One region of the Pseudomonas sp. MWU12-2319 genome, then DNA from elsewhere that is predicted to be linked to it. Evidence: predicted binding sites of a transcription regulator. Region 1 holds the regulator's gene; the other holds the start of a gene.
What was found. The regulator FliA, encoded in region 1, starts transcription of late flagellar genes. The targets are predictions, from matches to a motif close to CTAAAGTTTNNNNNNNNNNNGCCGNTAA.

Region 1 (5,813 bases):
CGGCTCCCTGGCCTGGAACCAGTTGCAAGGTCGTCAGCCGCAACAGGCCAACCTCTGGCGTCGCCTGCAGCGTATCGGCCTGTCCGGGCCGCTGTCGCGGGACCTGCTGGAGCTGGTGAACGGGATCGAGGAGCCGCGCCAGGCCTGGCGCATGCTGCTGGCGCACCTGGCGCGGATGATCGTCACGCCCGAGATCGAGCCACTGGAAGAAGGCGGTGTGATCGCCATGGTCGGCCCGGCCGGCATGGGCAAGACCACCACCCTGGCCAAGCTGGCGGCGCGTTATGTGCTCAAGTACGGCGCGCAGAACATCGCGCTGGTGAGCATGGACAGCTTCCGTATCGGTGCCCAGGAGCAACTCAAGACCCTGGGGCGGATCCTCAACGTCTCGGTGACCCATGTCGACCCGGGCCAGTCCCTGGCCCAGGCCCTCGACCCGCTGCTGCGCAAGCGCGTGGTGCTGATCGATACCGCCGGCCTGCAGGCCAGCGATCCGGCGTTGCGCATGCAACTGGAAAGCCTGGCCGGACGCGGGATCAAGGCGAAGAATTATCTGGTCCTGGCCACCACCAGCCAGAAACAGGTGCTGACCGCCGCCTACCACAGCTACAAGCGCTGCGGGCTGGCCGGTTGCATCCTGACTAAACTTGATGAAACGGCGAGCCTCGGCGAAGTGCTGAGCCTGGCCATCAGTCACGAATTACCAGTGGCCTACCTGACCGACGGGCCACGCATTCCGGATGATCTACACCTGCCGCGCCGGCATCAATTGGTGTCCAGGGCGGTCAGTGTGCAAATGCAGGAAGAACCCAGCGAGGAAGCCATGGCCGATATGTTCGCTGATATCTACCACAGCCCGTCAAAACGGGTGGGTTGAGATGAGTATTCAGACGTTGCAAATTACCTACATCGATGGTCTGCCACGCATTGTTCCGACAAGTGAACGCGCAGCCAGTTATGTGGCCTTCCGTCTAAGCAAGACAAGGTAAGAAGAGAACATGGGCAGCATGCATCCCGTACAGGTGATCGCGGTGACCGGCGGCAAAGGTGGCGTCGGGAAGACCAACGTGTCAGTGAATTTATCCCTGGCCCTGGCTGAGCTTGGCCGGCGCGTCATGCTGCTGGATGCGGATCTGGGGCTGGCGAATGTCGACGTCCTGCTGGGCCTGACACCCAAACGTACCCTGGCCGACGTGGTCGAAGGCCGCTGTGAGCTGCGCGATGTGCTGTTGCAAGGCCCGGGCGGGATTCGTATCGTGCCGGCGGCCTCGGGGACCCAGAGCATGGTGCACCTGAGCCCGGCGCAGCATGCCGGCCTGATCCAGGCATTCAGCGATATCGGCGACAACCTCGACGTGCTGGTGATCGACACCGCCGCGGGCATTGGTGAGTCGGTGGTCAGCTTCGTCCGCGCGGCCCAGGAAGTGCTGCTGGTGGTCTGCGACGAGCCGACATCGATCACCGATGCCTACGCCTTGATCAAGTTGCTCAACCGCGACTACGGCATGAACCGCTTCCGCGTGCTGGCCAACATGGCCCAGAGCCCGCAGGAAGGCCGCAACCTGTTCGCCAAGTTGACCAAGGTCACGGATCGTTTCCTGGACGTGGCCTTACAATACGTCGGCGCCGTTCCCTATGACGAGTGTGTGCGCAAGGCCGTGCAAAAGCAGCGTGCGGTCTATGAGGCATTCCCTCGTTCGAAATGTGCCTTGGCGTTCAAGGCTATCGCTCAGAAGGTCGACACCTGGCCGCTTCCCGCCAATCCACGGGGGCACCTGGAGTTTTTCGTCGAGCGTCTGGTGCATCAAACGAGTGCGGGACCGGTGCTATGACTGCCAGTGGCTATCGCATGTATTCCAAGTCGTCGCGTGACAGCCAATATGAATTGATTGAACGTTACGCACCGTTGGTCAAACGTATCGCCTATCACCTGCTGGCGCGGTTGCCGGCCAGTGTCCAGGTCGAGGATCTGATCCAGGCCGGGATGATCGGGCTACTGGAAGTCTCGACCAAGTACGACGCGAGCAAGGGGGCCAGTTTCGAGACCTATGCCGGCATTCGTATCCGCGGCGCGATGCTCGATGAAGTGCGCAAGGGCGACTGGGCACCACGTTCGGTACACCGCAATACCCGTATGGTCAGTGACGCAATTCGCGCAATTGAAGCAAAAACCGGCCGTGACGCTAAAGATCACGAGGTTGCAGCCGAACTCCAATTGAGTCTCGACGATTATTACGGGATTTTGAACGATACCTTGGGCAGCCGCCTGTTCAGTTTCGACGACCTGTTGCAGGACGGCGACCATGAAGGGCTGCACGAGGACGGCGCAAGTACTCATCTCGAGCCGTCGCGCGACCTGGAGGATGAACGCTTCCAGGCAGCGCTGGCGGATGCGATTGCCAATTTGCCGGAGCGTGAGCGACTGGTCTTGGCGCTGTACTACGACGAGGAGCTGAACCTCAAGGAAATTGGTGAGGTGCTGGGGGTCAGCGAGTCGCGAGTCAGCCAGTTACACAGCCAGTGCGCGGCCCGTTTGCGGGGGCGTTTGGGGGAGTGGCGAGCGCGCTGAGGGCAGTGTGGGAACACTGCGAACGAGACCGGCAAGGCGTTTGACGTCTTGCGGGTGACTCGGCCGGATGGCGTTTCCATGCAGTCGTTGAGTGCTGTGCCGAATTGATTGAACAGCGCGTCCAGGTGCTGTACGCGTTTAAGACTGCTTGGAGGTCGAATTGGACAAGAACATGAAAATCCTCATCGTTGATGATTTTTCAACGATGCGGCGGATCATCAAGAACCTGTTGCGTGACCTCGGGTTCACCAACACGGTTGAGGCGGACGACGGTACTACCGCGATTCCCGTCCTCAACAGCGGTAGCATCGACTTTCTGGTCACCGACTGGAACATGCCCGGCATGACCGGTATCGATCTGCTGCGCCACGTGCGCGCCGATGAAAAGCTCAAGCACCTGCCGGTGCTGATGGTGACCGCTGAAGCCAAGCGCGAGCAGATCATCGAAGCTGCCCAGGCCGGTGTAAACGGCTATGTGGTCAAACCATTCACGGCCCAGGCGTTGAAAGAGAAGATCGAGAAGATCTTCGAACGCATCGGTTGATGAAGTCCACCACGGGGGCGCTATGGAGCACAACGAATCTTCACTGGGTGATTTTGAACTAACCCTGAAAAAACATGCCCGCGAGCTGGTCGACAGCCTTGAAAAAGGCCGGTTTGGCGACGCGGTGCAAATGATCCATGAGCTGAATCAGACCCGTGACCGTGGCCTGTACCTGGAAGTCGGCAAGCTCACCCGCGAATTGCACAGCGCCATTGTCAACTTCCAGATCGACCCGCATATGCCGCAGGCCGAGGAAGTGTCGCAGATCACCGACGCCACCGAGCGCCTGTCCTATGTGGTCAGGCTGACCGAAGCGGCGGCCAATCGCACCATGGACCTGGTGGAGAGTGCGACCCCGAGGATCACTGGCCTGAACGTCGAGGCCAAGGCCCTGGGCGCCGACTGGGGCCGTTTCATGCGGCGCGAAGTCGGTGCCCAGGAGTTTCGCGAGCTGGCGCGGCGGGTCGAGACGTTCCTGTCCCGCAGCGAGCAGGAAACCCGCGCTGTTTCGAGCGAGCTGAACGATATTCTGCTGGCCCAGGATTACCAGGACCTTACCGGCCAGGTGATCAAGCGCGTGACCCAGATGGTCACCGAAGTGGAAAGCAATCTGCTCAAATTGGTGCTGATGGCCAGTCAGGTCGACCGCTTTGCCGGTATCGAACATGACCGCGATGCGCTTCTTGCCGAAAAAGACCCACAAAAACAGATGGCCCAGGGTGAAGGTCCGCAGATTCATGCCGATAAACGTGAAGACGTTATGTCCGGTCAGGACGATGTCGACGATTTGCTTTCCAGTCTTGGATTCTAGGAGCACCCAAACACATGAGCTTCGGCGCCGATGAAGAGATCCTTCAGGATTTTCTGGTTGAGGCCGGCGAGATTCTGGAGCAACTGTCCGAACAACTGGTCGAGCTGGAAAGCCGGCCAGATGATGCGGATCTGCTCAATGCAATCTTTCGCGGTTTTCACACTGTAAAAGGGGGCGCCGGCTTCCTCCAGCTCAACGAGCTGGTGGAGTGCTGTCACATCGCCGAGAACGTGTTCGACATCCTGCGCAAGGGGGAGCGACGCGTCGACTCGGAGCTGATGGACGTGGTCCTGGAAGCGCTGGATGCGGTGAACGGCATGTTCAGCGAAGTCCGTGAACGTGGCCCGATCACTGCGGCCACCCCGGAGCTGCTGGCGGCCTTGGCGCGCCTGGCGGAACCGGCGGGTGCCGAGGAAGTGGCCGCGCCAGTGGCCGAAGTGGCGGAGCCGGAACCGGTCGCTGAAAGCGAATCCGGCGACATCACCGATAACGAATTCGAAATGCTGCTCGACTCCCTGAACAGCGTCAAGGCCGAAGCCGAGGCGCCCAAAGCGGTGGCTGCGGTACAAGGCGAGGCCGGTGGCGATGAAATCACCGACGCCGAGTTCGAGTCCCTGCTCGATCAGTTGCACGGCAAGGGCCAGTTCGCGCCGGATGCCGTGGCGGCGCCCACTCCGCCGGCAGCACCGGCGGCGGCCAGCGGTGGGGCTGAAAAAAGTAGCGATATCACCGACGACGAATTCGAAGCCTTGCTCGACCAGTTGCATGGCAAGGGTTCGTTCAAGGTCGAGGCGCTCGATACCACTCCGGCTGCGGCTCAGGCGGCCGAGAAAACCGGCGCTGCAAGCGGCGACCTGATCACCGACCAGGAATTCGAATCGCTGCTCGACGAGCTGCATGGCAAGGGCAAGTTCACCGAAGTGGCCGCGACCACGGCGGTGGCCACGCCGGCCGCGACCAAACCGGCTGCCGCCGCACCTGCACCGGTTGCCAAGGCGCCAGCGCCGGTCGCAGCGACGCCAGCACCGGCCAAGGCCGCACCGGCACCTGCCGCCGCCGCGCCGGCTCCGGCCCGTGCCCCGGCGCCTGCCGCTGCGGCCGGCGACAAGCCGGCCGCCAGCGAAGCGGAAACCACCGTGCGGGTCGATACCGCGCGCCTGGACGAGATCATGAACATGGTCGGCGAACTGGTGCTGGTGCGTAACCGCCTGGTGCGCCTGGGCTTGAACAGCGGCGATGAAGCCATGTCCAAGGCCGTGTCCAACCTCGACGTGGTGACCGCCGACCTGCAGACCGCGGTGATGAAAACCCGTATGCAGCCGATCAAGAAAGTCTTCGGCCGCTTCCCGCGCCTGGTTCGCGACCTGGCCCGGCAGTTGAAGAAAGAGATCAACCTGGAACTGGTGGGCGAAGAGACCGACCTCGACAAGAACCTGGTGGAGGCCCTGGCCGACCCGCTGGTCCACTTGGTGCGCAACTCGGTCGACCACGGTATCGAAGAACCGGCCGACCGCGAAGCCATGGGCAAGTCCCGCAGCGGTCGGGTCATCCTCTCCGCCGAGCAGGAAGGTGACCACATCCTGCTGTCGATCTCCGATGACGGCAAGGGCATGGACGCCGACGTGCTGCGCAGTATCGCGGTGAAGAAGGGCCTGATGGACAAGGATGCGGCCGATCGCCTGAGCGAGACCGACTGCTTCAACCTGATCTTCGCCCCGGGCTTCTCGACCAAGACCGAGATTTCCGACGTGTCAGGGCGTGGCGTGGGCATGGACGTGGTGAAAACCAAGATCGCCCAGCTCAACGGTACCATCAACATCTACTCGACCAAGGGCAAGGGTTCGAAGATCGTCATCAAGGTCCCGTTGACCCTGGCGATCATGCCGACC
Region 2 (5,813 bases), on a different contig from region 1:
CTGCGCCACCCGACGCGAAGCGAGCATTTGCGCTCCTTCCTCGACGAGTAAGACCAAAACCCCCGGCTCGCCGGGGGTTTTGCTTTCTGCAGTTTCCCTTCTCTCTGCCCGCCGTCCGTGCGCTGCCCGTCTACACTCGAATCATTCCTCCGAGCCATAACGAGACCGTTATGCCCAGACTGTCGGCCCTGCTTCTGTTTTTGCTGCTTACCTGGACCGCTACGGCTGGCGCGTTGAATCTTACCGATGATGAACGTGACTGGCTGAAAGCCCACCCGCAATTGCGCCTGGGTGTGGATGCCTCATGGCCGCCCTTTGAGTTCAGGGGCGAAAATGGCGCTTACCAGGGACTGACGAGCGATTACGCTCACCTGATCGAAAACCGCCTGAACATCACGCTCAACCCCATCGAGCCGGTGAATTGGACCGAGGTGCTGGAACAGGCGAAGGCCGGCCAGATCGACCTGCTGCCCGGCATCATGTCGACCCCGGAACGACAAGCCTATCTGTCCTTTACCCGCCCTTACCTGGATTTTCCGATTGTCATCCTGGCCCATGAAGGCGGCGCCAACCCCCATGACATGAAAGAACTCTATGGCCTGAAAATCGCCGTGGTGGAGAACTACGCACCCCACGAGCTATTGCGCAGCCATCATCCGGACCTCAACCTCGTCCCCATGCCCAATATCAGCTCGGCCCTGCTGGCCCTGGCCACCGATGAGGTCGATGCGGTCATCGGCGATCTCGCCTCCAGTGTCTGGAGCCTGAACCAGCTCAAGCTCGAAGGGCTCTACGTCAGCGGTGAAACGCCCTATCGCTACCAGTTGGCGATGGCCGTGCCCAAGGAACAGAAAGTCCTCGTGGGGATTCTCGACAAGGTTATGGCCGACATGACCGTCGCCGAAAAGGAGACGATCCAGAACCGCTGGGTGGGCAACGTCCTGACCAGTCGCTCCATCTGGGCCGATCTACTGCTTTACGGCTTGCCCTGCGTCCTGCTGCTGATCGCCATACTGGCCGCGGTCATTCGCATCAACCGCCGCCTGAGCTCGGAAATATCCCAGCGCGTGGCCCTCGAGCAGGAACTACGCAGCAGCGAATACCATTACCGCGGCCTGGTGGAGAGCCTGTCGGCCATCGCCTGGGAAGCGCGCATGGACTTCACCTACACCTACGTCTCGCCCCACGCCGAAGCCTTGCTCGGTTATCCGCTGGCCCATTGGCTGATTCCCGGCTTCTGGCGCAGCATCACCCACCCTGCCGACCTGACCCGTGCCCAGGCCTTCTGCGACAAGGAGATCATCGAGGGCCGCGACCACACGCTCGACTACCGGGTGATCAGCGCCGACGGTCGCACGCTCTGGGTCCGCGACCTGGTCAGCCTGATCGAACACGACAGTGAGCCGCTTATCCGTGGCCTGATGATCGACATCAGCGAAACCAAACGGACCGAAGAGGCGTTGCGCCTGTCCGAACAGAAATTCGCCTCGGTCTTCCAGCAATGCCCGGACATCCTGGTGATCGCCCGCCTGTCCGACGGTCACCTGCTGGAAGTCAACACCGCCTTCGAGGAACAGATCGGCATGAGCGCCCGGGAGGTGATCGGGCATACCGCTACCGAGCTCAACATCTGGGGCATCGACGGTGTCGGCTCGGGACTGCTGGAGCGGTTAAGGGGCGGCAGTATCCGTAACCTGGAGATGCCCTTCAGGCGCAGCAATGGCCAAATGTTCACCGGACTGATCTCCGCCGAGCCCTTCGAACTCGACACCACGCCGGCCCTGGTGGTGGTGGTCAGGGACATCAGCCAGCTCAAGCAAACCCAACAACAACTGCAAACCTCCGAAGAAAAGTTCGCCAAGGCCTTCCACGCCTCCCCCGACGGTTTGCTGTTGAGCCGGCAAAGCGACGGCCTGCTGCTGGAAGTCAATGAAGGTTTCAGCCACCTCACCGGCTACAACAGTGCCACCTCGCTGGATCGATCGACCCTGGAACTGGGCATCTGGGTCAACCTGAACGAACGCAAACACATGCTCGAACTGATGCGGCGCGATGGTTTCGTCCGTGATTTCAGCTGCCATATCCGCCGCAACGATGGGCAGATCCGCCTGTGCGAAGTCTCCAGCCGGCCGCTGCCGATCGGCGGAGAGGATTGCATGCTGACCATCGCCCGGGACATCACCGAACGCCACGTCATGCAGGAAAAGCTGCAACAGGCCGCCACCGTCTTCGAAAGCACTGCCGAAGGCGTACTGATCACCGATATCCAGCAACACATCAGTGCGGTCAATCGGGCCTTCAGTGAAATCACCGGCTACAGCGAAACCGAGGCCCTGGGCCACACCCCGCGCCTGCTTGCCTCCGGCCAACATGACAGCGCCTTCTATGCGGCCATGTGGCACCAGTTGACCGCCGAAGGTCATTGGCAGGGCGAGATCTGCAACCGGCGCAAGAACGGCGAGCTCTATCCTAGCTGGCTGACCATCAGTGCCGTGCGTAACCGCGAGAACGTCATCACCCACTTCGTCGCCGTGTTCGCCGACATCTCCAGCCTGAAACATGCCCAAGCGCGCCTGGACTACCAGGCCCACCACGACCCGCTGACCGGCCTGCCCAACCGCACCCTGTTCGAAAGCCGCCTGTTGGCCGCCCTGAACAGCCAGGCCGAAAACGGCGGCCAGGGGGCGGTGCTGTTTCTCGACCTCGACCGTTTCAAACATATCAACGACAGCCTCGGCCATCCGGTTGGCGACCTGTTGCTCAAGGGCATCGCCGTCAGGCTCAAGGAGCAACTGCGCGACGTCGACACCGTGGCCCGACTGGGCGGCGACGAGTTCATCATCCTGCTGCCGGGCCTGCACCAGGCCAGCGACGCCACGCACCTAGCCAACAAGCTGCTGGGTTGCTTCGGCGCGCCGTTCCAGGCGGGTGAACACGAGTTTTTTATCAGTGCCAGCATCGGTACCAGCCTCTATCCCAAGGACGGCAATGACGTCGCCAGCCTGATCAAGAACGCCGATGCGGCGATGTACCGCTCCAAGGCCAAGGGCCGTAACCGGGTCGAAAGCTATACCCGCGACCTCACGGCCCAGGCCAGTGAACGCGTGGCCCTGGAGCACGAACTGCGCCGGGCCATCGAGCGCCAGGAACTGCAACTGCTCTACCAACCCAAGATCAGTCTCCACGGCGGTCAACTGGTGGGGGCCGAGGCCTTGATTCGCTGGCAGCATCCGACCCTGGGCGAGGTACCACCGGAGCATTTCATTCCGCTGGCCGAAGAAAACGGCATGATCCTGCAGATTGGCGACTGGGTGCTGGAGCGCGCCTGCCGGCAGATGCAGCGTTGGAACAGGACCCACGGAGACTTCGGCCCGCTCTCGGTCAACCTCGCCGGCGCGCAGTTGCGCCAACCGAACCTGCTGGCGCGGATCGAACAGTTGCTCAGGGATTACCGGCTAGAGCCCGGCTGCCTGCAGTTGGAGATCACCGAGAACTTCATCATGAGCCAGGCCGAGGAGGCCCTGGAGGTCCTGCATCAACTCAAGCACCTGGGGGTGCAATTGGCCATTGATGACTTCGGCACCGGCTATTCGTCACTGAGCTACCTCAAGCGCCTGCCGCTGGATGTGTTGAAAATTGACCAGTCGTTTGTACGTGGTTTACCGGACGATCCCCATGATGCCGCTATTGTGCGCGCCATCATCGCCTTGGGCCGCAGCATGCAGTTCACGGTGATTGCCGAGGGTGTGGAGAACCAGGCACAGCAGGATTTCCTGGCCGTCGAAGGGTGCGAACAGATCCAGGGTTATATCGTCAGCCTGCCGCTACAGGCCGAAGAATTCGCCGCGACCTTCCTTCATATGAGGCTTTCGGAGTTTTCGGATAGCCCCCGCGAGAAACCATCGCTATAATTCGCGGCCTACTGAGGGCCTATAGCTCAGTTGGTTAGAGCAGAGGACTCATAATCCTTTGGTCCACGGTTCAAGTCCGTGTGGGCCCACCACCTTTGAAAGCCCCGCAATGCGGGGCTTTTGCATTTTTGGCAAAGCGAATTTTCCAGCTCGGAAACTGCCCCCCCCCTGAAAGAATACGGCACGCCGGCCCAAAACAGCCCCCTAGGGGGTCAGTTTTACATTGGCGGTGACACGCAGGACCCCAGATGCAAAATGCAAACGGAACCGGCGGTGCGAGCAAAACCGCGATCTGCCTAGCCGACTAAAGTCGCTCCCCATACACCCTGCAGTTCCCCCGGGTATGGCTTATATTGCCCCGCTTCAACCAAACACGGCCTGTGGCAGCATGTTCGCAGCACTTTAAGGAAAGACCATGTTCAGACGTTTGAGTCAGGCGCTGAGTAATATCAGTGTCAATGCCAAGCTTGCCTTGGGCTTTGGCCTGCTGCTATTGATGACCTTGCTGATCGCACTGACCGGCTGGCACAGCACCGCCAACATGATCGAACGCAGCAACAAGATCAGTGCCATCGGCACCTTGAGTTCCCTGACCAACGATTTGCGCGCCAAACGCCTACGCTACCTGGCTGATCGCAACGAACAGAACAGCGCAGCCGTGTCACTCGTACTGGACCGTATCCAGGAGCATCAGCGGTCCCTGAGTGGCGCACTGAGTATTCCGGCAGACCTGCAACTTATCGAGGAGCAAGGCCGCATCGTCGAGGACTATCGGACCCACTTCAACACGCTTGAGCAAACCTTCAAAGAGCGTGAAGCCTCGCTCGCGAAGTTGGTACAGAGCGCAACGCAAATCACCGACGCGCTCAATGAAGCCACCCAGGATCTCGTTAACGCCCCAGCGGTTGAAGGGCAAGACGAACATCTGCGTCTAAGCCAGTTTCAAGCCACTAGCTTGCTCGCCGTCCATATCCAGCAGGCGCGCATCGTGGTGTACGGTTTCATCTACAGCAATGATCCGAGCAAAGAGCAAGGCGCCCTGGCCAGTATCGACCAGATCACGAGCGAACTGCTCAAGGTTCGCGCCGCCGCCCCTCAACAACAAGGCATCCTGACGCAGGCGGAACACGTGCTGCAACAGTACCGCCAGGATGTGCAGAACTATGCCGCGCAAGTACACACCAGCCTGGAAACGCTCGATCAGATGGCGGCGTTAGGTGTCAGCCTTGAAGACCTTAGCCAGAAGCTCATAGACAACCAGAGCCAGACACGGGATAGCGAGGCAGGAAGTGCCCGTCAATTGCTGACGATCAGCACACTGCTGGCATTGGCGCTGGGCATCCTCGCGGCCTGGTTTATCACCGGGCAGATCGTCCATCCGCTGCTGGAAACCCTGAAAGTCGCGGAGCGTATCGCGGGCGGGGATCTCAGCCACGACATCAAGACCGCGCGACGTGACGAGCTGGGCCAATTGCAGCGCAGCATGCAATACATGACGGTGAGCCTGCGCAAGCTGATCGAAGGCATCAGCCTGGGCGTCACCCAGATTGCCAGCGCGGCGGAAGAGTTGTCCGCTGTTACCGAGCAGACCAGCGCGAATGTGAACAGCCAAAGAGTCGAGACGGATCAGGTCGCGACCGCCATGAACGAAATGGCCGCCACCGTACAAGAAGTGGCACGCAATACCGAAGAAGCTTCAAACGCCGCCGCCGCCGCGGATACAGAAGCGCGCGCCGGTGAAAAAGTGGTCGGTGAAGCGATCGATCAAATCGAATTACTGGCCATCGAAGTCGGCAACTCCACCGAAGCGATGAACCTTCTGGAGTTGGAAAGCGAAAAAATCGGCGGCGTGCTCGACGTGATCAAAGCAGTGGCTGAACAAACCAACCTGCTGGCACTCAA

Region 2: a site for FliA is predicted at 4,238-4,265, ahead of M5C01_RS23440 (methyl-accepting chemotaxis protein). Genes of this name have one in related genera too.

Annotation. Positions count from the first base shown of each region.
Region 1 is NZ_JALJES010000002.1:4,421-10,233, forward strand. Features, by position in the region: gene flhF (flagellar biosynthesis protein FlhF) at 1-877, shown strand, start outside; gene fleN (flagellar synthesis regulator FleN) at 999-1,832, shown strand; gene fliA (RNA polymerase sigma factor FliA) at 1,829-2,569, shown strand; gene M5C01_RS02745 (chemotaxis response regulator CheY) at 2,742-3,113, shown strand; gene M5C01_RS02750 (protein phosphatase CheZ) at 3,136-3,924, shown strand; gene M5C01_RS02755 (chemotaxis protein CheA) at 3,939-5,813, shown strand, end outside.
Region 2 is NZ_JALJES010000015.1:137,649-143,461, reverse strand. Features, by position in the region: gene rpoD (RNA polymerase sigma factor RpoD) at 1-51, shown strand, start outside; gene M5C01_RS23450 (EAL domain-containing protein) at 171-3,911, shown strand; tRNA gene M5C01_RS23445 (tRNA-Ile) at 3,927-4,003, shown strand; gene M5C01_RS23440 (methyl-accepting chemotaxis protein) at 4,327-5,813, shown strand, end outside.